2 linked regions of the Candidatus Finniella inopinata genome follow. Each later gene encodes a partner of the first gene's protein in a complex. Links are inferred from orthologs where the notes say so. Each region holds a gene or a part of one and is shown on either strand. Other genes may lie near its edges. The genes, in order: EQU50_RS02245 and sdhA.

Region 1 (11,322 bases):
AGGATGCAGAGGTGATTCAAAGTCTTGATCCACGCGTCCAAGTTCACCTTATTTTGGGGGCCGGCGTTGATACGTCGGTTTTTTTTCCCGTAAGTGAACCAGCTGAACCCGTTACGGTCGTTCATGTATCGCGGTTGCTTTGGACAAAAGGTGTGGGGGAGTTTGTAGCAGCGGCCCGGTTATTAAAAGAACAGGGGCATCATCTACATTTTCGATTGGTGGGTGAACCTGATCTTGAAAATCCTGATGCCATTCCGCTTTCTGTTTTGCAAGGATGGAACAGGGAAGGCATCGTTGAATGGTTGGGGTATCAAAAGGATGTTCCCAAACTATACCAGCAAAGTCACATCGCCGTCATGGCCAGCTATTATCGTGAGGGCATCCCAAAATCGCTGATAGAGGCGGCGGCGTGCGGCAAACCCATTATTACGTGCGATATGCCTGGTTGCCGTATCATCGTGAAAGATGGTGTGAATGGATACCTAGTCCCTCCAAAAGATTCCGAAGCATTAGCCGCGAAGATTTTAGATTTGGCCTTAAACTCTGATCGTCGGTTGGCGTTTGGAAAGGCAAGCCGCGATTTTGTCATGCAACACTTTAACCAAGACCTTGTTTGCCAGCAGACGCTGGAATTATACCCTGCTAATTCTTGAATATGTCCTTATTTTATATAATAAGCGGCATCAATATTAACTAAATATTAATACAGTATACTTCATAATACTCCTCATAATAATACATATTAATGGGTGTAAAAATGAAAAAAATATTGTGTTTTTTTTGTGTGTTTCTTTTATCGGTTGATCTTCATGCTTCTTCAAGTTCTTCGTCTTCAGGTTACGTTGGACCGTTTTTAAATTTCATTGATGCAGGTGCTGGTAACGACCAATGGAACGTTAGTGCTTTGGTTGTTGCTCCCACATCTATTCCTAACAGCGATCTTTCTTTGAATATTGGGGGTAGTAAGAATCCTATTTCACCCCAGCTAATTGATACCATAAATGGACAACAATTTTGGCGGTATCGATTGTCTTTTCCAAGGGATAATATTTCTGCAAAGGTAACTTACCAGATAGGCAGTGGTACAGCCTTTACTGTTGATATCCCTGCAAGAAAGACGGATCCCCATGTGTTTTTTGGGACGTGTAATGAATATTCAAAGCCGACTTCAATATGGCAAAAAATTAACAAAACTCATGATGAAAAGCCTTTTCATCTGGGCATTTTAGACGGTGATCAAGTCTATCTTGATATGGGGTGGGGTAATCATAACGCCGGTGTTTTTGGTTTGGAGAGTGTAAAACAGGTGATGATTGCGTATTCCGGTCTAAACCGAACAGTGATTCCGGTCTAAACCGAACAGTGATTCCGGCTCAAATCGAACAGTGATTCTGGTTTAAATCGAATAACGATTCCAAGACGAAGCGATGGCCTTTGACCTCCTGTATCAAGGAGACCTTTGGTTATAAAACGCGTTTTATGAACGCTGTATCCTTTTTTTGTTCAACAAAACATGAAAGGAACAGCCCATGTCACGGAGTCACATATCAATGAGAAAGATCAGAGAAATCTTACGTTTACGGTACAGCTGTGGATGTAGTTACCAGGAGATAGCCAAGAGCATTGGCATTAGCGCGAGTACGGCGGTTGAAGGCGTCAAGAGGGCAAAAGCAGTTAACTTAAGCTGGCCTGTGCCCGACAATCTAGGCGACGAAGAGTTGGAGATCAAGCTGTATCCGCCTGCTCAAAAAATCAATAAAGAACAACGGGGAGAGATTGATTGCATTTATATTCATAAAGAACTCAAGTGCAAGCATGTTACGTTACAATTATTATGGAGTGAGTATAAAGAAAAGTACCCCCAAGGGATTAGCTACAGCCAGTTCTGCGACGTTTACCGAGGATGGCGTAATTCAACACTTGATGTCTGGATGCACCAGACCCACAAAGCAGGAGAGAGACTTTTTGTGGATTATGCCGGTCAAACGATGTCCGTTGTAACGGATACGTCGACAGGGGAAGTCGGTGAAGCACAGATTTTTGTAGCTGCGCTTGGTGCGTCCAGTTTTACCTACGTGGAGGCCACATGGACCCAAACGCTTGCAGACTGGATCAAGTCTCACGTGAATGCGTTTGAATATTATGGTGGCTGTCCAGAGATTGTTGTGCCAGACAATTTAAAGAGTGGGGTCCATAAGGCGCATCTTTACGAACCTGATATCAACCCAACCTATCAAGATATGGCCTCTTATTACGGCGTCGCAATTATTCCAACAAGGTCAAGAAGTCCGAAGGATAAAGCTAAAGTTGAGAATGCAGTCCAACAAGTCGAGAGACAAATTCTGGCCAAGCTTCGTAACCGTACCTTTTTTAGCTTGAGCGAGTTAAACCAAGCTATTCAGCCACTTTTGGATGTCTTAAACCGACGTCCTTTCCAAAAACTGCCAGGATCCCGTTTAAGCCACTTTCAAGACCTTGAGAAACAGGCATTAAAATCCCTTCCAACAACTCGGTATGAGTACGCCGAGTGGAAAAAAGTTAAAGCCGGCTTCAACTACCATATTGAGTTAGACAAGCATTTTTACAGTGTTCCCTATGCCTTGGCAAAGGAATCTCTCTATGTTCGCTATGGACCGACGATTGTTGAAATTTTTTGTCAGAATAAATGTGTCGCGACCCATGTCAGAAGTTATGGTGCCAACGGATATACGACAAATACTCTGCACATGCCAAAAGCTCATCAAGCACAGGTGGAATGGACACCCGAACGAATTGTTTCTTGGGCCAAGAAAACGGGGGAAGCAACGGCAAAATTGATAGAAGTCATCATGGCTTCACGCGCCCATCCTCAACAGGGGTTTCGCACGTGTCTTGGGATTTTAAGGCTCGGCAAGAGTTACGGTGAAGACCGTTTAGAGCTGGCTTGTAAAAGGGCTTTAGAGATAGGAGGCCACAGTTACAAAAATGTTGAATCTATTTTGAAGAACAAGATGGATCAACAGTCTTTATCCTCGTCCTCAGAAGTCAATAGCCTCTCTGATTCTCACGAATATATTCGTGGCCAAAAATACTTTAAATAATCTAAAAAAGGAGACCCTTTCATGTTACTGAATCCAATTGTTTACAACCTTCAAAAACTTCGTCTTCATTCTATGGCAAAAGCCTTTAAAGAACAGCTGGAGCAACCAACCATAACGCAGCTGAGCTTTGAAGAACGTCTTGGCTTGTTGGTTGATACAGAAGTCATCGCCCGGGAAAACAGGCAATTACAGGCACGCTTGCGCAGTGCCAAACTACAGCAGACGGCCTGCCTTGAAGATATTGACCATTCATGTCAGCGTAACCTAGACAAATCTTTGTTGGCCACACTTTCTCAATGCCAATGGGTTGCTTCTCATCATAATATTTTGATTGTTGGGCCGTGTGGCACGGGGAAAACATTCTTGGCTTGTGCTCTGGCCCACAAGGCTTGCCTTCAAGGTTATAAAGTTCATTACTGCCGCCTCAGTCGCTTGCTTAGCGAATTGCAGCTTGGAAAGGGGGATGGGAGTTATGGAAAAAGAATGAGTGAACTTGCTAAAACGGAGGTTTTAATTTTAGATGATTTTGGATTGTCTATTCTGACAGATGAGCAACGCCGTGACTTATTGGAGGTTTTGGATGACCGACATGATAAACGCTCTACGATTGTCACCAGTCAGATTCCTGTCAAACTCTGGCACGAAACCATAGGAAATGAGACGTTAGCGGATGCTATCCTCGATAGGTTGGTTCATAATTCTTATAGGCTTGAAATTAAAGGGGAATCTATGAGAAAAGTGAGGAGTAAAGAAAAGGATCAGGAAAACACCAAACAAAAAAACATCGAGGGTCCTTTGCATGACACAACGGAAATCACAAACAATGAAGGGGTGAAAAAATGAGATAAAATCGGAGAGTTCGCTTCTCTTTGATTCGTATTCGAATTAAACCAGAATCCGCGTTCGGATAAAACCGGATTCACCGTTCGAATTAAACCGGAACGGCCATTCGGATAAAACCAGAATTGCCGTTCGAATTCGCCGGAATACGCAGATGATGGCAGATACGCAAACCAGAATGGCACCTTTATCTGATGACAAAGCACAGCAGGTAGAAAATGACCTGACTACCGCTCTTCTTCAGTACTATAGTGCACATTATTGCAAACCAGGGTTTAAGGAATTTTTAGCAACAGTTCCCAGTAAATCACTTTCCAGTGACCACGAGTATTTTAATGGTAAAGGGTCTTACGTTGACCTTCCGCCGGTTATGGCAAAAATAGAGCAAGTTGCAGAACGTTTTTACATGCTTTTCCAGCATCACACAACAAAGACAAGGCCCAGCGATACGGGGTTAATAGGGGTCATTAAGGGCGCTTCTTTGTTATCATACAATTACCTTTTGCAATTTGAAACTATGGCTTTCTATGGTCTTGATACACGAACAGAAAGAACGGTGAATCAAATCAGTTCACCTGAATCGCTGAACTTTATGTTTAATAAACTAAATGCCGTCAATCAAACAAATCTTTTCTTTGTGACTGAGATACCAGTGGTTTATCAAAATCTTAATCCGTTTACTAAAATGTTACAGTTTTTTAATAAACATACATGTTTGAAATCTTTGTATCAAAAGATTGAGAAAGACCCTATTGAACAAAGTAACACAGATTTAAGTACGGATGGCGTTGATGAATGGTCATACACAACGCATGTCGCTGAGCGGAATCACATTATACAAAAGTTTGTGGCAAATTTTGTAAAATCCAAGGGGAAAAAGGTTATTTTCTTGGGTGGCGATGTGCACAGTGCCGGTGCAGGAGAGGTGATTGATAGCTCAACCGGAGAAACGCAAATTTTCCAACTGACGTCTTCCGCGCTTACAAGTTCCCCTGTTCCTGGTTTTATTGTGGGATTAAAAAGGGTAATTTCTTGGTTTCAGAAGCAAGAACAGTTTGGGGCAGGTTTGGTTGATAAGATAACTGGTTATAAAAAGGTTTCTGATGGAAAGGAAAGTCGTGAAATTGCCCTTAATAATTGGCTGGAGCTTGAATCGGTTGCAGGGCAAATTTATCCAAGCTTGTGGTGTCTTCCTTCAGAAAACGCGAGCCTAGAAAGGTGGCTTCCAAAGGGCTGGGTCAGCCTTTTGGATGATATGCCGTTAGTGGTTAGAAGTTAAAATTGGCTTTTTAAAAGTTTTTGGCTAAGGCAAATAATTATTAGGAGGCGAATTATTCTTCGCCTCCTTCGCTATTATCATCTTCGGCAGAATCCTCGTCTTCAGCTGGTGCTTCTTCTGCGTCATCAGAAGAGTTACCGTTATCTGCTATCCCCAAAGCCCCATCCGCTTGCTCTTTTAAATGATCAGCCTTTTCTTTCAGATTCAAAGCCTTTTGGCCGAGTGAGGAATTAGAAACCTTTTCAAGGGCTTTTGCTTTAGCAGCTTCCTCATATTCAGCGGCTTTCTCAGCGGCTTTTTCCTTGAGAGCTTGCCCTATTTCAGAATCTGCAGCTTGCTGAGCGGCTTCTTTTGCTTTTTCCTTTGCACTATCCAGGAATCCGCTAAACCTAGAAGCTTTTGATTTAGAGCTCCCACTTTTATTTTTCGTTTTCTTATCATTATCAGCTTTCTTCTTGGTATCAGCTTTCTTTTTGGCATCAGCTTCTGCTTTTTGGGCTTTCTTTTCATCATTTAATGCATCTTTTTCTGCCTTTTCCGCGTTCTTCTCTTCTTTTTGAGCATCCTTTTCTTCTTTTTGATCGGCTTTTTCTTCTTTCTGCGCATCTTTTAAGGCTTTTTGAGCATCCTTTATTGCCTTTTGAGCTGCCTTTTCTTTATCTTTAGCTTTTTTCTCTTTAGCTTTTGCGGCTTTCTCTTTATTTTTAGCTTTCTTTTCCTTATCTTTGGCAGATTTTTCCTTGTTTTTAGCTGCCGTTTCTTTCTTCTTAGCCGAAGCTTCATCACTGGCATGGGCATAATCGGTCGAAACAGATGAAAGAATAAATAAGCTGAACGTAACGGTTAAAAATTTTTTTAGCATGTTATTCTGCGCAGTTTTTAATCTCATATTTCTAATGTGGCATGAAAGCATTAAATTAAGCTTAATAATATATAAAATTTAAACTAATTATTTTTAACCTCACCATGCTTATCAAGTAAAAACTCTCTAATCAATCTCGTGGCTGATTTTCTGTTTAATCTGGCTAATCGCTTTGGCTGGGTTTAAGCCTTTAGGACAGGTTTTCGCACAATTCATGATGGTGTGGCACCGGTACAATTTCATCTCGTCGTTTAGTTGTTCAAGGCGTTCTTGGCGGCCTTCGTCCCGACTGTCTTCTATCCATCGAAAGCTTTGTAAAAGAACGGCCGGGCCCAAAAACTGATCACCATTCCACCAGTAACTGGGGCAGGCAGTCGAACAACAAAAACAGAGGACACAATCCCATAGGCCGTCTAGTTTGGCTCGATCCGTTGGACTTTGTTTATGTTCTTGGTTTATGGGGGCGGGTGACGATATTTTTAACCAGGGCTCAATGGATGCATACTGAGCATAGGCGTGTTTTAAATCGGGGACCAAGTCTTTGATCACCGGCATGTGAGGCAGTGGAGTAATTTTAATTGTTCCCTCTACCTCGGAAATTGGCTTGATGCAGGCCAACGTATTTGTCCCGTCAATGTTCATGGCACAACTTCCGCAAACGCCCTCTCGGCATGATCGGCGAAAGGTTAGACTTGGGTCTAGATTGTTTTTGATGGAAATCAACGCGTCCAGAACCATCGGTCCGCATTGATTAATATTCAGGGTGAATTGATCGTATCTTGGAAGGTTAGGTGCTTCAGATTGAAAAAGGTCAGAAGTGGGCGTCCAACGGTAAATTTGAAACGTACGGTTGGATACTTCTTTTTCGGTAATCACGTCACCAGGGCTTTTGATAGCGCGCCCTGGTTTAATGCGTGAGTTCTTCGGAAGTCTTAATCTTACCACATTATTTTGCCACGTTAATTAGGCGGCTGAGGCAGCAGCATTGGCGGCAGCGCGAGCATTTGCCTGTGCTTGTTGTGCCTGCTGCATAGCAATCGCAGCATTTATGTTAGACTCTGGATTGTGCAGTTCTCCTGCTTGACCGCTTGCAATTGCAAGTTCTAAGCCCAATGCAGCTTGGCTTTTAGAAATTTGGCTTGTGCAACCGTCTTCATAAGGTTTCATCATGCATCTTACGCTAATTTCGGATGCGTTTTGCTCCGAAGAGACGTTTTGTACAGAAGATGCGGTCGCAGCCTGAAAGAAAATCAAGGTTGATACGGCGATGTATACAGGAATAAAAGGAATGAAAGGTATGCGCATGCTGGCTCCAGAAAAAATGTTTCTTAACATCCTTCATAGTAGTGCATAAACGTTAATTTTTGGTTAACTTTTTAAAAATTTAGTATGTTTTAGTTAAAATTAAGTCTTTTGACGATACCCCAACGTTTCAGCAATATGATGCTTCCGAATGGATTGGCTCTCTTCCAGGTCGGCGATGGTTCGGCTTACCCGCAAAATACGATGATAGCTCCGAGCTGATAATCTCAATTTTTCAACGGCTTTTCCTAACAGCGCTTTACCTTCCTCGTCCAATTCAGCAATCTGCTTTAGGTGATCACCATCAATGGTTGCATTTAACCAGCTGTAAAGATTTTGATGACGGTGTTGTTGACGTTTTCTGGCCTTTCTTACCCGGTTTGCCACAACGTGGCTGGGTTCGGATTCATGCTGACTTAATAATTCATCAGCATTCAAGGCCTGCACATGAAACAATAAATCGAATCGATCCAATAAAGGGCCCGAGATTTTATTTTGATAGTCATTGGCGCAAACGGGGGCGCGATGACATTGACGTTCTAAATCGCCAAAATACCCACACCGACAGGGGTTCATGGCAGCAACCAGTTGGATTCGGGCAGGATAGGTCGCATGGTTGTTGGCTCTTGCGACAACAATTTTCCCCGTTTCTAAAGGTTGACGCAAAGATTCCAGAGTTGGGCGCGAAAATTCGGGCAATTCGTCTAAAAACAACACCCCTTGGTGGGCCAGGGATATTTCCCCCGGCTTGACACGATTCCCACCCCCGACCAGCGAGACCAAAGATGCCGAATGATGTGGGTCGCGAAAGGGGCGTTGATGAATCAAGCCGCTTTCGGGCAACAAACCAGCCAGACTATGAATCATGGTGACTTCCAAAGCTTCGGCTGGTTCCAGCGGAGGAAGCAGACTTGGCAAACAACGTGCCAACATGGATTTTCCAGCACCAGGGGGCCCCATCATCAAGATATTGTGACCACCAGCGGCTGCAATTTCCAAGGCTCGTTTCGCCAAGGATTGCCCCTTAATATCTTTTAAATCAACGGTTTGACCATTAGACAACGATGCTGGGGCTAGTTCAGCAACGGGGGGGCGAAGCACTTGTGTGCCCTTGAAATGATTCATAAGGGCTAATAAATTAGGGGCGGCTAAGATTTTTAAATCACCAGCCCAGGCGGCTTCGCGACTGCTGACCTCTGGGCAGATTAACCCCCGATGATGCATCAAAGCGTTCATGGCAGCTGGCAAAACACCCACCACGGCTGCCAATCGACCATCCAATCCCAGTTCGCCAAGGGCCGTGTACTGGCTCAGTTCAACACCATCCATGGCGGCCATCAAGCCCAAGGCGATGGGTAGATCGTAATGGGACCCTTCTTTTTGGATATCTGCAGGGGCTAAATTGACGGTAATTCTTTTTGGGGGAAGGCTTAGGCCCAAATCATGGCGATTGCACTGAAAATTAGTTTAGTATTCTAAAAATTATTTCCTAATTTTTTATTCGGCTTTTCTGCTGTTCTATCCGTTGTTATTATTCTTTTTTCTCAATAAAGAAAAAGGAAACAGGGATGCAGTTATCAGATACTTTCCTCAAACATTTTGAACCTCTTGCCGATCCTCGTATTGATAACCACAACAAGCTTCACAAATTGCACGATATCTTGGTAATAACAATATTGGCCACAATTTGTGGCGCTGATAACTGGGTTGATATTAGTGAATTTGGCAAAGCCAAATACGATTGGTTATCAACATTTCTCGAGCTGCCTAATGGTGTGCCATCTCATGATACTTTTGGCCGTGTGTTTTCCATACTTGACCCAGAGCAATTTGAATCCTGCTTTTATGCATGGATCAAGTCACTCTCTATCGATGTTAATTCTGAGATTATTGCTATTGATGGAAAAACGCTACGGGGTTCTGGCAACAGAAGAAAAGAGAAAAAAGCCCTACACATTGTAAGTGCCTGGGCAAGCAATCAAAGTCTTCTTTTAGGGCAAGTTAAAACGGATGAAAAATCCAATGAAATTACAGCCATTCCAAAATTACTCAAGATGATTGATGTTACTGGTAGTACAGTCACCATTGACGCCATGGGTTGTCAGCAGTCAATTGCTGAAGAGATCTTAATTCAAGGTGCAGACTACGTATTAGCTCTAAAAGATAATCAACCGAAGCTTCATGAAATGGTCAAGGCAATTTTCCATATAGGAGAATCACGTCAGTACAAGAAGATGCTTAATCGACGGAAAGTAGAGAAGATCCATGATCATGGTCGCATAGAAACACGTCGCTATACATTAGTATCAGCACGCGATCCGGCAGTATTTCAACTTCGTTGGCCTGGGTTAAAGGGTGTTGGCATGCTTGAAACAACACGCACAACTAATAATCAGGTTGAGCGTAGTACCCGCTACTTTCTAACAAGTTTAGCCTATGAAAATATTGATCAGTTTATGGTTGCTGTCAGAAAACACTGGAACATAGAAATTAACCTGCACTGGTCTTTGGATGTAGGTTTTAGGGAAGACCATAACCAGGTGCATGTTGGCCACGCGGCCAAGAATTTGGCTGTCATGAGACGTATTGCTTTGAATCTACTCAAGCAAGAAAAAACGAATAAACGAGGGGTGAGCTGTCGACGGAAGGTAGCAGGCTGGGACAACAAATACTTATTGAAAATTCTAACCGCTGACCACAATTTAAAGCGCGTTTGAGCGGATTGACTGATATAAACGGTAAGTCTTTTAAAGGGGAGGATAGTGTCTAAAAATAAAAAAAACAGGAAGTAGATCTCTCAAAACCTACAAAATCAAATCAATCTACAAAAGTTTGGGAAATAGCAGAAACCGTAATTTTAAAAACTAGGCTGAGGAGATGTCAGTGCAATCGCCATGGGTTGATAGGCAAAGCTAACCTTGTCAAAAATAACTTTACCTCCCTTAAAGGCAAGTGGCCGAGCATTGGGTATATCCTTAATGTCCTGCGGTTCATCCAACAAATGGAACATTTCTTCTAAGTTGACCAGGGCCAGCTTAATTTCACGGTAGGCAAAACCTAAGTTAAACAAAGGAATGGCCAACTGAATCAGGAAAAGGTTGACGGCAATTAAATCACCTGTGGTCATTGTGTTTTGAGTAATGCCCAGGCTCGCCAATACCATCACAGCAATCAGCCCTAAAGACATAATCACAGCTTGCCCAATGTTTAGGTACGATAAACTGATTTTGCCTTGCAAAGCAGCGATTTCATACTGCCGCAAAGCCGCATCAAATCGATTTTTCTCGTGCACCTCATTGGAAAAGTATTTTACTGTTTCGTAATTTAACAAACTATCTATGGCCTTGGTCTGGGCCAAATTATCACTGGCGTTCATGGAACGCACATAATGAATGCGCCACTCGGTCAGCTTTAGGGTGTAAAATATGTAGGCAGCCATGGTGACCAAAATTACCATCGAAAAGCTGATACCATAAAACCACCACAAAGCCCCACAGACCAAAATGATTTCAACGATAGTGGGTAAAATGCTAAATGTCAGAAATGTCAATAAAGTTTCAATCGACTTGGTTCCTCGTTCAATAATGCGGGTGATTCCCCCTGTTTGGCGGTCAAGGTGGAACCGTAAACTTAAATGGTGCAAATGTTCAAAGACCTTAACCCCGATTTGGCGTAAAGCACGCTGGGCAACTTGCGCAAAGACGGCGTCTCGAACCTCTGAAAATAAGGACGACGCCAGACGAGCCGCCCCATAAAAGATAATTAAGGAATAGGGTATAATCTTAGGGTTATGCATCAGGTGATCTACAGCATATTTCCAAGTTAAGGGCGTGGCCAACAAAGCGATTTTTGATAAAATTAATGCGGCCGAGGCAATAACAACACGCACCCTAACGCCCGGCATGCATTGCGGCCATAAAGATGGCCATAATTTTCGAAAGGTGCTTAATTTTGGTGTT
Region 2 (11,399 bases), on another replicon or contig:
CACTGTTTGTTGTGCCAGCTTTTTACACCTATTTATCGGCCAAAAAACGCAAAGCTTTGGTCGATTTGCACTTCCCCGGTGATGTTGCTGTCCAGGCTTGAAATCTTTAAGGTCGAACCTCACCAGCTGTTTGATCGCGCCCTCTACAAAAGGCGGCGTCAACAGCTGTTGAAGGGTTCAATATATTTCAAGTTCGCAAAAGAGGTATCAAAACGCCTTCAGGAACGTCTTTCAGGCCTTCAAAGTGATTTCCAGACCGTTTTCCAAACCGGTGACGATCAACACCTTTTGCAGCAGTATTTAAAAGCCCATAAAAAAACGGATTTTTTTGTCCAAGAAGGCGCATCGGTCCACTGTGACGAGGAAGCCTTTCCCTTCACCCCCAACAGTTTTGATTTAATTTTGCATGTGCTAAACCTGCACGCGGTTAACGATGTTCCAGGCGTTTTGACGCAGGCCCTAAACTGTTTAAAGCCCGATGGTTTTTTTCTGGCGGCATTTATCGGCGACAATAGCTTTCAAGAGCTGAAAGCGGTTTTAGAGACCGTTGAACTGGAACACCACGATGGTTTTAGTCAGCGCATCTCACCCTGGATTCGCACCCGTGACGCAGGGTCATTGCTGCAACGCGCTGGTTTTGGCTTGCCGGTTGTCGATTGCGACCGGGTGGTGATTTATTATCCGAATTTAAAAATGCTGTTGCAAGATCTGAAACAATCTAAGGAAACCTCTTTCCTGATGAACCGTCAGGCGCCGCCTTTGACGCGTTCTTTTCTTTCTAAGGCTGAAGCCCTGTATAAAGAAAGGTTTTGGGATGAAGGTCAACAAGGTATCAGAGTCAGCCTTGATATCGTTTACATGGCCGGGTGGCGCCCAGCCCCAAACCACCAAAAATCCCTGCAACGGGGAAGTGCAAAACACCATTTGGGTGACTTTTTATCATTTTAAGGCCGCAGGTGTTGTTCTCGCGGTTGCGAATGTCATCACCCAAACGCCCCCATAAAACAAAGGGGTGCTGCAAATTGTAAAAAATAATTTGTATAAATAGCTGTTATAAATAAGCAGGGACATATGTTCTGGGGGTAAGATGCCAAAGGCTGTCATAAACCCAATGACAATAGTCGTGTCGATAAATAAAGAAATAGCCGTACTGCCATTGTTCCTAAGCCACAGGTGCTTTCCATTGGTAAGTTTCCGTATCCACAGGTACAAAATGATATCAACGGCCTGGGCTGTATAACAGGCAATAAGAGAGCCCATAAACGCAATGCTATAGAAACCAAAAACTTTATGGAAGGTTGCATCATCAATCTTAGACCAACGCGTGGCTTCCAATATGCTCATTCCCGCGATTATAAAAGCCGCAAGCGTATTCACAATAATGGCGAACCGAACGCAAAAGTTGGCCCTTTCTTTGCCATAAAATTCGGCAATAAGGTCAGTCAATAAGAATGTTAGAGGGTACAATACGGCTCCCACTGACAGCTGGAAAGTATGAAAAGGCAACGGCAATGAGACAAATTTTTGATAGGTCAAATTGCCGATGACAAGCAGAACAGAAAATAAGATGCAAAGGCTTGTGTAAATTTTTTCGGCAGTGGTCATCTTAAGGCCTTAATTTTTTGTACACTTTCAGATAATCTTTCAAAGTTCCCTTTGTCAACCCTTGCCTGCAACTATACACTTTGCAGGAGGGGTTGGGGTGTTACTTACACCCAAAAACGTTAAGATCGTTTCTGTGTTTCCATTGCCGATGCGACCGGTTTATCAAAGGCTTTGAACGTTTATTGCCATTCACCTTGAACTTTAGTTAAAAGACTAGATGAAGGGAATTGCCGGTAATATTTTTCAGGAAGGACGTTTCTAAAAGCATCAGTTAATCTTCCCAGCGGCTCGTCCTAATAAACGTTCTTAAATCTTGCAGGTTACTTTGAATCCTCTCTAGTTGAGCTTTCTTTGCAGCGTCAGTGAGGAAATATTTTCTTTCCGACCCTAAAAACCTATTTAGGTAAGAGTTATGGCGCCTTAAAAATTTCCACGTAAGATTTTATGACAGTAGGATGCTTGACTGTAAAAATTAATTAAAATTACAATCAAATATTGACAACCTAACGTTTGATTTTTATGCACACTTTTCTCAAAAAAACCTTTCTAACCCTTGTCTTATTAGCAACAAGCACATGCTTGTTACAAGCGGCAGCGGCCGGTTCTTCTACAGATGATCCTGATCTGGTCGGTATATCGACAGGACCTCTCACAAGTAGTAACCCTTCAGAATTGTCCGTAAGCGCAAGCTCCGTCCAGGCCGCAGCAGCTATTTCCAACGAGGATAATCTGGATCAAGTTGTTGCTTCTGTTGATGCTGGTATGCAATGCCTTACGGTAGGCGCTCCATCAGCATCCTCTCTCCTCGCTCAGGCAAAAAGGGCTAAACAACACCCATCTTTTACCTATTGGGAAGATATAAGCAAACTTTGCATGCTAAATTTCGATACAACCCATATCAACGGATATAGCCAAGCAAACATTGAGTCCCTAAGGGCAGCTATTGATCTTTCTGAGTATGGACAAAGTCAATTCAGCGAGATGTTAAAAAATTCAAAAACACTTATTGATGATTCCAAACTGACAAGCCTTGTGGATACCGCTTACACAGAACAATTTGCCAGCGCCCTTCGGGGTTATCTTTTGATGGCAGCTGGGCGTTATGGGGAAGCTCAAGCATCTTTTGACAAAGCTGGTTCCACGGTTAGTACCGAGCTAAAAACGAAGGCCCAAAAGGCGATAGAAAACTCAAAAAGTGAGGCGGCTGCCGCTTCGGAACGTGTGGAATATGAATGGCTTGGCTTTAATCGTGAAACAGGGCGCGCTTATCTTGCGGTACAAGCAACAGCGGGTGATACGAATGCGAAAGAAAGACTTGATGAAGCAACAAGATTGCTTACAGTAACCGATTCTGCAGAGACAAACCGTATTAATGCTGAGATAAGTGACTACGTTGCCAACATTTATATACGCCAGCAGCTGTCGTGTCTTGATCAGTTTCGATATACACATCTGTCAGGACGCTCATTTTATGAACAACAAATAATGATGGGAAACCAGAGCGCGCGTCATGCACTTAATTATATAGCAATGAGTGGCGTTCTTGGATTTAGTCACAAAGTCATGCTTGCTTATTTGAAAAAGAATATCAGTAATGGTAACCGGGCAGCGTTAGAGATTTTTGAGGATCCGGAAGACCCTTCTGCCATTTGGTTTTTACACTTCTATTTTGGGATCAGAAGATTTTAAGCAACTATCGTGAAATAAAAAACTTCAAACTCACCAGGTCTTGTTGGCCTGGTGAATGAATGAAAAGGGATAACCATCTTTAACCAATCTCGATATCATCCAACGACGTCTGCGACAAACATCCCCCCAGACGAATGGGGAATATTTTTTCAGCCAAGCCCGTTGCATCATTGGTCACCAACAACAATCCACATAAAGTCGCCTCACCCTTAGCCGGCAGGGGACGTTCAGGCGATGGCAGACGTTTTGTGAATTTGTACAATGGCATCTCTTTGGCCATACCGATAACTGAGTCATAATCACCGCACATACCCGCATCACTTTGATAAGCCGTTCCACCAGTCATAATACGATGATCGATTGTTGGGACATGGGTATGGGTGCCCACAACCAGACTGACGCGCCCGTCGCAAAAGTGCCCCATGGCCATTTTTTCCGACGTGGCCTCGCCATGAAAATCAAGGACAATGGCCTGTACAGCGTGGGGCATGGGGTATTTTTTCAAAACCCCCTCCACTGACTGAAAGGGGTCGTCCAGCGATTCCATAAACAACCGGGCCATGGCGTTGATAACCAACACTGATTGCCCTTTGGCTGTCGTGTGAATCACATATCCCTGGCCCGGGCTGGAATCGGGATAGTTAACAGGGCGCAACAATCGCTTGTCACTGTTGATGGTGCCAATGATTTCACGTTGATCCCAGATATGGTTGCCCGTGGTAATAACATCAACGCCCCATTTATAGAAATCACGACAAATGGTTTGGGTTATGCCAAAGCCATTGGCCGCGTTCTCTCCGTTCACGATCACGCAATCCAATTGAAAGCGTTGCCGCAGTTTGGGAATATGATGTTCAATAACGTCCCGGCCACTGCGGCCCATGACGTCGCCACAAAACAATATTTTCACGGATTATTGCCTTTCAAACCAATTTCTGGCCGCTTCAAGGTCCAATGCTGTGTCAACGGTGTGGGGGATGGTCTCAACCAATTCCACATCGATCCGCATGCCAGCCTCAAGCGCGCGCAGTTGTTCCAGACGTTCTGCCTTTTCCAAGGGCGACGCGGGCAGTGAGACAAACTTTTCCAAGGCTTTATAACGATAGGCATAAACGCCAATGTGGTGATAGTGAGTGTCGGCTCCAAACGGAATGGTCGCGCGCGAGAAATACAATCCACGCCCGCGAGTGGCGGATTCTTTGGCCAGAGCAATCTTCACAACATTTTCATTGGACAGATCCTGCGGATTTTCAATAACGCACGCAATGGTTGCAATGTCTACAGCTGGATTTTCCAAGGGGCGCAGGACAGCCTGTAAAACAGACGCGCTAATATTGGGCAGATCGCCCTGTAGGTTAATCACAATCGAGGGTCTGGATTCAGGCGACAAAGTTTGAATGGCAGCCCACATACGATCAGTGCCAGAGGGAAGATCAGGGTCTGTTAAAATGGCCTGTCCGCCGTTTTGATGAACAACCTCAGCAATTTCAGGCCCACAACAGGCAACAGAAACAGGGCCCATATCAGCCTCTAGCGCCCGACGTAATACCTGAACAACCATGGGAAGGCCATCAATCAAAGCCAGCGACTTGCGTTCAAGGCGGGTAGATGCTAGACGAGATGGAATAATAATCAACGGTTGAAGGGACATAGGGCGTTTCCTTTAAAACACATAAAATTTCCTCACCTTAACAGATTTTATAAATTTGTTAATCTTCCTTATTTATCGCATGTGAATGATTTCGCTTGGTAATAACAACCGAAAGCTCGTCAATGCTATGACAAGGGGAAGCCCAGGAAATGATTTGAATGAGGTATAGTCCTTATGTCCGGATTTTTTTAAAAATTAGACCAAAATTTAAATAAAAGATTTTCTCAATTAAGATGGTTTTCTGTAATTATTTCTCCTTTAACTTTGGTCTGCTTCAGGGTATGTTGAGGGCGTCAAAAAAAGCTATGGGAGGTTTTATTATGACACATAATTTTAATATAGATATCGATACAGAAGCACCAGCTGGTGATGCATACTTGGCAACATCCTTGGACGGATTGATGAGGACTAATCTTTCAGTAGACTCGTTCTTGGGGCGCCATAATGTCTAGGTCGTCGTTTAACGTTGCAAATCGCACAGGCCTTTTTTCGAAATGCGCCTGCTGGCCTTGAGCCTGCCAGTAAAGGGTATGATATAGCCAGGGCTGGTCGTCTCGCTTGGGATAATCTTCCCGTGCATGAGCGCCGCGGCTTTCGGTTCGAAACAGGGCCGATTGTATGGTTGCTTGTGCCTGCAGCATCAGGTTCTGTAGTTCAAGTGCTTCCAATAGATCTGTGTTCCATATCATGGAACGGTCGGTGATTTGAATGCCCTTCAAGGTTTGCTTAAGTTCCTCTAGATTGCGGACACCGTCTGCTAGCAGATCATGTGTACGGAAAACGGCGCAGTGATGCTGCATGATTTTTTGCATGGATATCCGCAGCTGTCCTGTTGTGATGGTTCCGTTGGCACAGCGCAGACGCTCTAGTCTTTTGATCGACTCTGCCCCTCGGTCCTCATTTAAAGGTCTGTGCGACGTGTTGGGTTGTATGAGATCCTTGGCTCTAAGCGCAGCGGCTCGACCGAAAACGATCAGGTCTAACAAAGAGTTGGTCCCTAATCGGTTCGCCCCATGCACGGATACACACGCTGCCTCGCCAATGGCCATAAGGCCGGGCACAACGGCACCTGTGGCATTTCTAATGACTTCACCGTGAATGTTCGTGGGAATGCCCCCCATGTTGTAATGAACCGTTGGCAGCACAGGGATCGGATCTTTTGTCACATCAATGCCTGCAAAGATACGGGCTGTTTCGGCGATGCCAGGCAATCTTTCCTTAATAATAGCTGGATCAAGATGCTCTAGGTGCAAGTGCACGTGATCTTTATGGGGGCCAACGCCGCGGCCTTGGATAATCTCCGTCGCAATAGCCCGGCTGGTCACGTCACGCGACGCCAAGTCTTTTGCGTGAGGGGCGTACCTTTGCATAAACCGCTCACCCTTGGAATTGGCCAGGTATCCCCCTTCGCCCCGCGCACCCTCTGTAATCAGGCAACCTGATCCGTAAATGCCGGTGGGGTGAAATTGGACAAACTCCATATCTTGCAAAGGCAGGCCAGCGCGCAACATCATGGCATTGCCGTCACCTGTGCATATATGGGCGGAGGTGCACGAGAAATAAATACGTCCATACCCACCGGTTGCCAAAACCACGATGTGGGCTTGGAAACGGTGAAGCGTCCCATCCTCTAAACACCAGGCAATCACGCCAATGCATCGCCCATGCTCCATCAATAAATCAAGGACGAAATATTCAATAAAGAACTCTGATTGATGCTTCAGACATTGCTGGTAAAGAGTATGCAAAATGGCATGTCCTGTTCGGTCAGCGGCAGCGCAGGCTCGTTTGGCCGGTTCTTTTCCTTGCTGTAATGTATGCCCGCCGAATTGGCGTTGGTAAATTTTTCCCTCTTCCGTCCGAGAAAAAGGCACACCAAAATGTTCCAGTTCCAGAACGGCTTCCTTGGCGTGGCTGCACATATAGGCGATCGCATCCTGATCGCCCAACCAATCAGACCCCTTGACCGTATCGTAAAAGTGATAGCGCCAATCATCTCCATCACCCATGTTATTAAGTGCGGCGCTGATGCCCCCTTGGGCAGCGACTGTGTGACTGCGCGTGGGGAAAACTTTTGTGATGCATGCTGTCTTCAACCCTTGTGCACTCATCCCTAAGGTGGCCCGAAGGCCCGCCCCACCAGCACCGACAACAATCACATCATGCTGATGATCGATAAAACGGCTCATCGGCACATGATTCCGATCAAACTATAAAGGGTCAGGATCATCAGTCCCACGGCAGCTGAATACGTCAGACCCAAAGCAACTTTAGCCGCTGAATCCCTTAAATAATCCCGAATGATCTCCTTCAGCTCCAGCGCCATATGATACAAACTAACAGCGATGGTCACCCCCAAAAAGGCTGCAAGGGCTGGATTGCGGACTGCCATAACGACCTGGTTGTAGTCGGCCCTTTTTAACGCTAGCAAGAAAACGCCTAAAAAAGGCAAAGCGATCGACAAAAATAAAGCAGTCAGTCGTTGCAGTTGCCACTGATGATGGGGTTTCATTTTCATAAATAGGTCCAAACGAGTAAACTTGTGAAAAAGGTTAGGGTTAGCACCAGCCATCCGCTGCGGTAAGCGTCCTTTAAATCCATTCCCCACCCGATATCCCAGCATAAATGGCGGATACCATTAAAGAAGTAATAGGTTAAGGAAATGATCAATAGAAAGACAAACGCCTTTATGGGCGCCATCGCCAAAAGGTCTGTAAAAATCGTATAACTGATCGCGCCCTGATTCAGCGTAAACAACCAAGCAATCAAGCCAAAAATAAATCCTAATAGGGCGAAGCCCGTTAGACGGTGAAGAATTGACATAACAGACGTCATTTGCCAACGGTAAATTTGTAAATGAGGGGAAAGGGGCCGTGAATCCACCGGCGACTCCTAAAAACAATTAATTTTAATAAAATTATATGTTTATGTTTTTCCAAATGGCAAGGGGTTTAGAACTAGCCTTCTTATACACAACATGAAAACACCTTGAAATTCACAATGAAAGCCCCTAAATGAATGTAAGATTCATTATTTAACTTAATCTATAACAACAATGGAAAAATAAGATGATTTTATTTAAAAATATTGCATTTATTGCAGGGCTTTTGGGCGCAACGGCAGTCTGGGCATCTGATATTACTGATGGCTATGATTCTGACGATAATGAATGTTTCAAGCATTCTTATGCTACTAATGGATATGATTCTGGTAATGAGAGTGACTATGACAATGACTATTTTGTGACAAATAGTGACAGCCGACGTTTTCATGGACCATCTACGGCAGTCTTGGTTAGGCGTCCTAGTAGCCCAGAGTTTTGCCCACCGTTTGATCACCCTGCTAGTCAGGACTTTTTGCCTGATGTGCCCCCCTTTATGGCACCAGGGGGGGGGCTGGCTACTTATTTAACGCGCCCTGATCTTTTAATGTACCGTGAACACTATACGCCTCCAATATCTCAAATTATTTGCCAAGAAATTAGAACAACTTGGAATATTTTAAGATACAGCAACTTACCCAATTTATTCGCTGACATTGGGAAAGCTTTTCCAGATTGGTTATATAAAACCCCATTTCGTCCTGATGCATCGTTAAGGATCAATATCCCGAAAAGGATTCCTAAAATTACTGATAAAACCTATGGAGAAACCCTTAGGCTAGCGGCTGAGTTCCGATTTGAAAGGAAATGTGATGGGAAAATATCGCGTCGCAAAGAATTCTTTCTTAAATGCAAAGGCCTGCAATATCAACACAAATTTTTGATAGCAATAGTAGGAGATTCTTTTGGAGAAATAATGTTCACTAGACCGTCTTATCAACAGGTTTCGTGTGAGTTTTATGGTTATGTGAGGCCTCATCATTTTAATTCTCCTGATAGTTATACTTTATGGGATGATCTTTACAAATTTGGAGATGCATTTGGTAGATCGGCAAATATAAGTAACTACCCGCTTAAAAGAGAAATAGAATTTTTAATATACAATATGTTGACCAAATTATCTGCATCCTTGATATACAACATCTTCAATTATCAGACCCCTCCTGCTAGGAAGTTGCCTGACGTCCTGCTTAGGAATGTTTTGGAATTCGCCTACGGCCCCCTAAAATATTCTTTGGATACGACACTTGTTCCACGTGCTCGCCAACGCTGTGCTAAGTCCAGATCTGCGGACATAACATTTTCTATCATGGCGATTGCACTGACATCTCCTCAGCCTAGTTTTTAAAATTACGGTTTCTGCTATTTCCCAAACTTTTGTAGATTGATTTGATTTTGTAGGTTTTGAGAGATCTACTTCCTGTTTTTTTTATTTTTAGACACTATCCTCCCCTTTAAAAGACTTACCGTTTATATCAGTCAATCCGCTCAAACGCGCTTTAAATTGTGGTCAGCGGTTAGAATTTTCAATAAGTATTTGTTGTCCCAGCCTGCTACCTTCCGTCGACAGCTCACCCCTCGTTTATTCGTTTTTTCTTGCTTGAGTAGATTCAAAGCAATACGTCTCATGACAGCCAAATTCTTGGCCGCGTGGCCAACATGCACCTGGTTATGGTCTTCCCTAAAACCTACATCCAAAGACCAGTGCAGGTTAATTTCTATGTTCCAGTGTTTTCTGACAGCAACCATAAACTGATCAATATTTTCATAGGCTAAACTTGTTAGAAAGTAGCGGGTACTACGCTCAACCTGATTATTAGTTGTGCGTGTTGTTTCAAGCATGCCAACACCCTTTAACCCAGGCCAACGAAGTTGAAATACTGCCGGATCGCGTGCTGATACTAATGTATAGCGACGTGTTTCTATGCGACCATGATCATGGATCTTCTCTACTTTCCGTCGATTAAGCATCTTCTTGTACTGACGTGATTCTCCTATATGGAAAATTGCCTTGACCATTTCATGAAGCTTCGGTTGATTATCTTTTAGAGCTAATACGTAGTCTGCACCTTGAATTAAGATCTCTTCAGCAATTGACTGCTGACAACCCATGGCGTCAATGGTGACTGTACTACCAGTAACATCAATCATCTTGAGTAATTTTGGAATGGCTGTAATTTCATTGGATTTTTCATCCGTTTTAACTTGCCCTAAAAGAAGACTTTGATTGCTTGCCCAGGCACTTACAATGTGTAGGGCTTTTTTCTCTTTTCTTCTGTTGCCAGAACCCCGTAGCGTTTTTCCATCAATAGCAATAATCTCAGAATTAACATCGATAGAGAGTGACTTGATCCATGCATAAAAGCAGGATTCAAATTGCTCTGGGTCAAGTATGGAAAACACACGGCCAAAAGTATCATGAGATGGCACACCATTAGGCAGCTCGAGAAATGTTGATAACCAATCGTATTTGGCTTTGCCAAATTCACTAATATCAACCCAGTTATCAGCGCCACAAATTGTGGCCAATATTGTTATTACCAAGATATCGTGCAATTTGTGAAGCTTGTTGTGGTTATCAATACGAGGATCGGCAAGAGGTTCAAAATGTTTGAGGAAAGTATCTGATAACTGCATCCCTGTTTCCTTTTTCTTTATTGAGAAAAAAGAATAATAACAACGGATAGAACAGCAGAAAAGCCGAATAAAAAATTAGGAAATAATTTTTAGAATACTAAACTAATTTTCAGTGCAATCGCCATGCATTTTCTATCAATTGGTGGGCTGAAAACACTAGGGAACTCCGTTATCAGTCGGAAATGGGCGCTTATGTGGATGCTGGAAATCCCGATACATCGTTCCACCAGGCCTTTATGACAAAATATGGGCAAGGCTAGGCAAAATTTTGGGATCAGCTCATTTAAAAAACAACGCGTTAATGGTGAGCTATACCATAAAAACGCCTTGAAATTTGAAACGAAAGCCCCTAAATGAATGTAAGATCCATTATTTAACTTAATCTATAATAACAAAGGAAAAATAAGATGAGTTTATTTAAACATATTGCATTTATTGCAGGGCTTTTGGGCGCAACGGCAGTCTCGGCTTTTGATTCCGATTATCCAATTTACGCGCACCCAAATCAAATTGGCGCGTGCCTTACATACGGGAACCCTTGGGGTTCACAATATAATAATTTGTCTTCTACCCAAAGGCAATACACTACACCAAATCATAGCACTCAAACTATTGGCCAACACAGTAGGCCAGTCTCGGCTGCTGATGCTTCTGGCTCTGACGTTTCCCATGATGCATCTTTTATGGCCCCTGGAGGACCGGTGGCTGATCATTTGCTTGCTTGCCAAATCAGAAACCGTAGTCTAGAACATCGCCATCAAATTATCGATCGACAAATCACAGCGACTTGGGAAATGTTAAGAAACAACGCCTCACCCAATTTATTCGCTGACATTGGGAAAGCTATTTCAGGTTACTTCTATGAAAATGTATATATTGCACCAGCGAAATGTAGTGAAGCCATTTTAAAAACTACTGGTGAAACTTATGGCGAAA

What was found.
Region 2: the proteins of EQU50_RS02245 (region 1) and sdhA are in contact, whole or in part, in a solved structure (PDB 1NEK), measured with the Escherichia coli proteins. The link is inferred for Candidatus Finniella inopinata from one-to-one orthologs.

Annotation. Positions count from the first base shown.
Region 1 is NZ_SCFB01000004.1:72,150-83,471, reverse strand. The notes cover bases 5,098-8,019. They hold EQU50_RS02245 (succinate dehydrogenase iron-sulfur subunit), read right to left. Parts: upstream 7,007-8,019; coding sequence 6,188-7,006; downstream 5,098-6,187. Other genes in these bases: EQU50_RS02235 (YifB family Mg chelatase-like AAA ATPase), read right to left, coding at 7,466-8,019; EQU50_RS02240 (hypothetical protein), read right to left, coding at 7,025-7,231; EQU50_RS02250 (hypothetical protein), read right to left, coding at 5,252-6,061; EQU50_RS02255 (alkaline phosphatase D family protein), read left to right, coding at 5,098-5,199. Outside these bases: EQU50_RS02275 (glycosyltransferase family 4 protein), read left to right, coding at 1-653; EQU50_RS02270 (hypothetical protein), read left to right, coding at 758-1,354; istA (IS21 family transposase), read left to right, coding at 1,551-3,080; IS21-like element helper ATPase IstB, read left to right, coding at 3,102-3,923; more of EQU50_RS02255, read left to right, coding at 4,075-5,097; more of EQU50_RS02235, read right to left, coding at 8,020-8,803; EQU50_RS02230 (ISAs1 family transposase), read left to right, coding at 8,932-10,080; EQU50_RS02225 (ABC transporter transmembrane domain-containing protein), read right to left, coding at 10,221-11,322. UniProt on the Escherichia coli protein: Two distinct, membrane-bound, FAD-containing enzymes are responsible for the catalysis of fumarate and succinate interconversion; the fumarate reductase is used in anaerobic growth, and the succinate dehydrogenase is used in aerobic growth.
Region 2 is NZ_SCFB01000005.1:110,330-121,728, forward strand. What follows is about bases 4,749-7,747. They hold sdhA (succinate dehydrogenase flavoprotein subunit), read right to left. Parts: upstream 7,135-7,747; coding sequence 5,362-7,134; downstream 4,749-5,361. Other genes in these bases: EQU50_RS04160 (3-deoxy-manno-octulosonate cytidylyltransferase), read right to left, coding at 4,749-4,945; sdhD (succinate dehydrogenase, hydrophobic membrane anchor protein), read right to left, coding at 7,131-7,463; sdhC (succinate dehydrogenase, cytochrome b556 subunit), read right to left, coding at 7,460-7,747. In the rest of the region: EQU50_RS04135 (efflux RND transporter permease subunit), read left to right, coding at 1-101; EQU50_RS04140 (methyltransferase domain-containing protein), read left to right, coding at 82-948; EQU50_RS04145 (queuosine precursor transporter), read right to left, coding at 940-1,605; EQU50_RS04150 (hypothetical protein), read left to right, coding at 2,125-3,294; EQU50_RS04155 (TIGR00282 family metallophosphoesterase), read right to left, coding at 3,374-4,204; more of EQU50_RS04160, read right to left, coding at 4,208-4,748; more of sdhC, read right to left, coding at 7,748-7,828; EQU50_RS04180 (hypothetical protein), read left to right, coding at 8,014-9,174; EQU50_RS04185 (ISAs1 family transposase), read right to left, coding at 9,315-10,463; EQU50_RS04190 (hypothetical protein), read left to right, coding at 10,871-11,399. UniProt on the Escherichia coli protein: Two distinct, membrane-bound, FAD-containing enzymes are responsible for the catalysis of fumarate and succinate interconversion; the fumarate reductase is used in anaerobic growth, and the succinate dehydrogenase is used in aerobic growth.